Regions from separate parts of the Nocardia sp. NPDC049526 genome, predicted to be linked through region 2. Evidence: riboswitches for the same ligand, from Rfam matches in the RefSeq annotation. Region 2 holds a riboswitch; the other holds the start of a gene.
What was found. A riboswitch is a leader RNA that binds a small molecule or an ion and turns the genes downstream of it on or off. The one in region 2 is predicted to bind thiamine pyrophosphate.

Region 1: linked by a shared signal. The riboswitch ahead of ACIBW7_RS34140 (purine-cytosine permease family protein) and the one ahead of thiC (phosphomethylpyrimidine synthase ThiC) in region 2 are both predicted to bind thiamine pyrophosphate.

What each region holds. Positions count from the first base shown of each region.
Region 1 covers NZ_JBITMA010000014.1:19,970-22,354, reverse strand. Annotated here, with positions in the region: gene ACIBW7_RS34140 (purine-cytosine permease family protein) at 1-1,205, opposite strand, end outside; TPP riboswitch at 1,202-1,316, opposite strand; gene ACIBW7_RS34135 (hypothetical protein) at 1,500-1,781, shown strand; gene ACIBW7_RS34130 (DUF72 domain-containing protein) at 1,756-2,385, opposite strand, start outside.
Region 2 covers NZ_JBITMA010000008.1:58,252-60,636, forward strand. Annotated here, with positions in the region: gene ACIBW7_RS24740 (MarR family winged helix-turn-helix transcriptional regulator) at 1-157, opposite strand, end outside; gene ACIBW7_RS24745 (hypothetical protein) at 216-623, shown strand; gene ACIBW7_RS24750 (VOC family protein) at 691-1,173, shown strand; gene ACIBW7_RS24755 (hypothetical protein) at 1,166-1,360, opposite strand; TPP riboswitch at 1,469-1,595, shown strand; gene thiC (phosphomethylpyrimidine synthase ThiC) at 1,587-2,385, shown strand, end outside.

The DNA of each region.
Region 1 (2,385 bases), on a different contig from region 2:
ATCAGCTGATACACCGAAAGCCCCACCAGCCAAGCGAAAACCATGCCCCACCGCGACGGCGCGTTCGCCGAGGTATCCCACTGGTCGCGCGCACGCAGGAAGAAGTCGGCGACGAGCACGCCGAGCAGCGGCACGAAGACCGACCCGATCAGGCCGAGGAAGCCGAAGTAGTTCGCCATGTTCAGCCGCAGCGCGAGCAGTGTGATGAGCACGCCGAGACCGATCGAGAGCACCCGGCGGTCGACTCGCGGCGCGAGATTCTGGATCGAGACGGCCGTCGAATACACATTCGCGAACGACTGGTCGGCCTCACGGAAGACGAAGATGAAGAAGAACACCGCTCCGAGGGTGACTGTCAGGAACGGCGAGTACACCCCGCCGTCGCCGGATGCGAGCGCCAATGCGAACAGGCCGAGCACATACGCGATGATCTGGGTGAACGCATACGCCCCACTGGCCGCGCCGAATGCCGCGCCGGTGCTGCGGGAGTGCCGGGTGTAGTCGGCCGCCACCGGCACCCACGAGATCGAAACCGCAAGCGCCGCATCGGTAGCCACCCAGAAGAGATTCCAATCCACGCCGAACGGCCCGCCGCCCGCGGCGCCCGGGTTGGTGGTGAGATCCGGCAGACCCGCGCGGACGAACTGGACATAGAACCAGATCAACGCGATCACCACGCCGACGGTCACGAACCGGCGCAGCATCCGCACCGAACCGAGCGGCCAGATCGTCAGCACCGTCGTCAGCACACCCGCGGCGACCACGTAAACCCAGTGCGGCCCACCGTCGAACAACTCTTCGGCCGCATCGCCGATGACGATCAATTCGAAGGTGCCCCAACCGATCAGCTGGGCGATATTGAGCACCGTCGGCAGGTAGCTGAGCTTCGCGCCGAACAGTCCGCGCAGCAACATCATCGCGGGCTTACCGGTCTTGGCTCCGGGCACCGCGGCCAAGCCGAGCATGATCCCGCCGACCACCGTGCCGATGATCATCGCGAGGATGCCCGCGGCGATGGAGATCTGCGCGCCGCTATCGGAATTCGGCGCAAGCACCGTGTACGCGCCGGAGAATGCGAACAGGCTGACCCCGAGGTTCGCCCAGAACGCGCCCTGGTCCCAGAACGAAAGGACCTTCGGTGCAGGCTGGTCCAGGGTCAACGGTGCTTCGCGCCGCTCGGATCGATCAATGGTGGGTGCAGACATCCCGGTACCGCTCTCCCTACGCCGGCATTACCCGGACAGGTTCATGCGGTCGGCGAAACGTGGGGTCCGCCCTCTCAGCCCGGCCGTGCCCGAGCTCCCGCGTTGGGGTTGTTCGGGCGAAATGGTACACCCGCGCACCGGCGCGCCGGGCCTTGCCTTCGGACATTCCAGACAGGTTCCGCCGAGACGGCCCGAAAATCGCAGTCACCGCCCATACTGTCCGGGTATCGATGTGGTTATCGCTCGGTTATCTGCCGCTCATCGTCCGCCTCTACCTGGAATGAGTACGCGCCCATGATGCTGATCGCCTTGCACGAGACCGTTCTCGCTCAACTCGGGAATCCGACGCCCGAGGCCCCGCCCAATTCGGAGAAGATCCTGCAGATGGTTCGCTATCTGACCTGGTTTGTCCTGCTGTCGGGTGTCTCCGGTATCACCTACGCGGGCGGCCGGTTTGCCTGGGAGAAGTGGAGCGGCGGCACGCTGGAGTCGCCGAAGATGCTCGCCGGCGCGATGGTCGGTGGTGTCATCGCGACCAGTGCGGGCACCATCATGAATGCTGTCGTGGGGAGCTGAAATCCGTTGCGGGCGTTCGGCTGACGGTGGCTCCGGCCGCGGCGGCGGCGCCCGCGAAGACGACCGCGTCGCGTACCGCCGCACCGCCGGGATCATTGTTGAAGTAGACGAACACGTCCTCGTGATCGGACCACGCGCCGGCCAGCCGTCGCGCCCAACTGGTGAGTGCCGTGCGTCCGTAGCGCGGTGCGGGTGCAGCACGTCCGGAATGTAGTCGCAGATAACCCCAGTCCGTGGTGCGCCACAGCGGCGCGACGGGACGGGACTGGACGTCGGCCCAACACAGCGCCGCGCCGCATTCCGTCAGCACGGCACGAACTTCGGGAATCCACCAGGACTCGTGCCTGGGTTCGACCGCGATCCGGACGTCGGGCGGAAAGCAGCGTAGGCAGGCGTCGAGCAGTGCCGGGTCGACCCGCAGCGTCGGCGGGAGTTGCAACAGCACCGGCCCCAGCTTGTCGCCGAGCGCGCGGGCGTGCTCCATCAAACGTCCGACCGGTTCCTCGGGTTCGCGCAGCCGCTTGATATGGGTGAGAAAGCGGCTTGCCTTGACCGCGAAACAGAAGTCGGGCGGTGTCCGCTCCCGCCATGCCGCGAAGGTCTC
Region 2 (2,385 bases):
AATCGGCGAGCGCGGCGAGTACGGCCATATGCCACAGCCGAAGTCCGCGCGCCGCGAGCCGATCGGCGAACCGTCCCCGCGCGACCTTGCCGACCCGCGACAGCAGGTAGGTCTCGAGCCCGAGCAGGCTCGGCGGAAGTGCACGCGCGGAATCCATGCGACTAATTATAGGGTGGAACCTACGATAGGTTTGCACCTACTAATAAGGAGACCGCGTGGACGCCCTGTACCCGAGATTGCTCGTCACCCGTTTCGCCGAATGCTTCGACTTCTACAACACCGTCCTCCCGGAGCTCATCGGCGCGAAGCTGATCAAGGGCACCGCGGCGGGCCCGTACGCGAACTGGGATGTCGACGACCAAGCAGTACTCGTGCTCTTCGATCGCGGCGTGATGTCCGAAGTCGTCGGCACCACCGATCTGCCCTGCACCGCCGCGCCCGCACAGGATGCCGTGATGTTCGTCTGCCGAGTACCCGACGTCGACACGGGCCTGGACCTCTGCCTGCGCAACGGCGCGACCCTTGCCGCCGCCGCGGCCGATCGACCGAACTGGGGTCCGAACCTGCGCACAGCACACCTGCGCGACCCAGCGGGTACCCTGATCGAGCTCCAGTCCTACTGACGGGCGATGAATACCGTCCGCCAGCACCGTCGGCACTGATACAGGCACACCGATCGGGAGGACCACCATGCAGAAGATCGTCACGAACCTCTGGTACGACACCCAGGCCGAAGAGGCTGCCGAGTTCTACTGTTCGCTGTTCGAGGATTCGAAGATCACCAATGTCGTGCCCTACTCCGAGGTGGGTCCGCGCGAAGCCGGGCTGACGATGCTCGTCGATTTCGAACTCAACGGACAGAAGTTCACCGCCATCAACGGTGGCGGCGATTACCACTACACCCACGCCATGTCGCTGCTGGTGAATTGCGACAGCCAGGACGAGGTCGACCGACTCTGGACGGCACTGCTCGCCGACGGCGGCCAGCCGATCGAATGTGGTTGGCTCAACGATAAATACGGTATCCCCTGGCAGATCTGGCCCGTGGAAGCCGACACCCTGTTGACGAGTACCGACCGCGCGGCCGCGAACCGCGCCATGCAGGCGATGCTCGGTATGCAGAAGATCGACCTGCAAGGGATGCGGGACGCCTACGCGGGCAAGATCAGCTGATCTGCCAGGAGCCGACCTCGCGGTATCCGGAGTTGTAGATCGCGGAGCTGTCACCCTCGGTGATCTGGTAGTGCTTCATATTTCCGCCCCAATAGCGCAGGATCCGGCCGAGCTCATCGGCTAGATCGGCCGGCGCGGCCACGCCGTCGGGCAGGACGTCCAGATCTACCTCCAGGGTGAATTTCACCCTGAGGAATCTACCGGCGCCCGGTCGGGCCTCGGGTGCTTCGCTGTATGTTCCTCCGATCGCCCAGCGGGGCGCGGACGTGGAAAGGTATGGTCGGGCGGGAAAATTTCACACACCAACGGGGGCTCGCACCAGCGGGCTGAGAGGACGGCTAGCCCAATTCGGGCGTTCAGGGCCGTCGACCGTATGAACCTGACCGGGTAATGCCGGCGTAGGGAGGATATTCATGGGCACACCTGTAGATTCCGTGACCACCGGTCCGATCGAAGGCAGCGTCAAGCATTACCAACGGGTCGATGACCTGCGCGTTCCGGTGCGTCGGATCAATCTGACCAATGGCGAGCACTTCGACGTCTACGACACCTCGGGCCCGTACACCGACGACACGGCATCCATCGATCTGGAGGCCGGGCTACCGAAGCTGCGCGACGGCTGGACCAAGCCTGAGATCGAAGGTCCGCCGACCCAGCTGGCCTGGGCGCGGCAGGGCATCATCACCCCCGAGATGCGCTTCATCGCCGCGCGTGAGGGCGTCACGCCGGAACTGGTGCGCGACGAGGTCGCCGCTGGTCGTGCGGTCATCCCGGCCAACCACAAGCATCCGGAGCTGGAGCCGACCATTATCGGCAAGAAGTTCCTGGTGAAGATCAATGCCAATATCGGCAATTCGGCCGTGTCCTCCTCGATCGCGGAGGAGGTGGAGAAGATGGTGTGGGCCACCCGCTGGGGCGCGGACACCATCATGGATCTGTCCACCGGCAAGAACATTCACGAGACGCGCGAATGGATCCTGCGCAACTCGCCCGTCCCGGTCGGCACCGTGCCGATCTATCAGGCGCTGGAGCAGGTGAACGGCGATCCGACCGCGCTCACCTGGGAGATCTACCGCGACACCGTAATCGAGCAGTGCGAGCAGGGCGTCGACTATATGACCGTGCACGCCGGTGTGCTGCTGCGCTACGTGCCGCTGACCGCCAAGCGGGTCACCGGCATCGTCTCGCGCGGCGGATCCATCATGGCCGCAT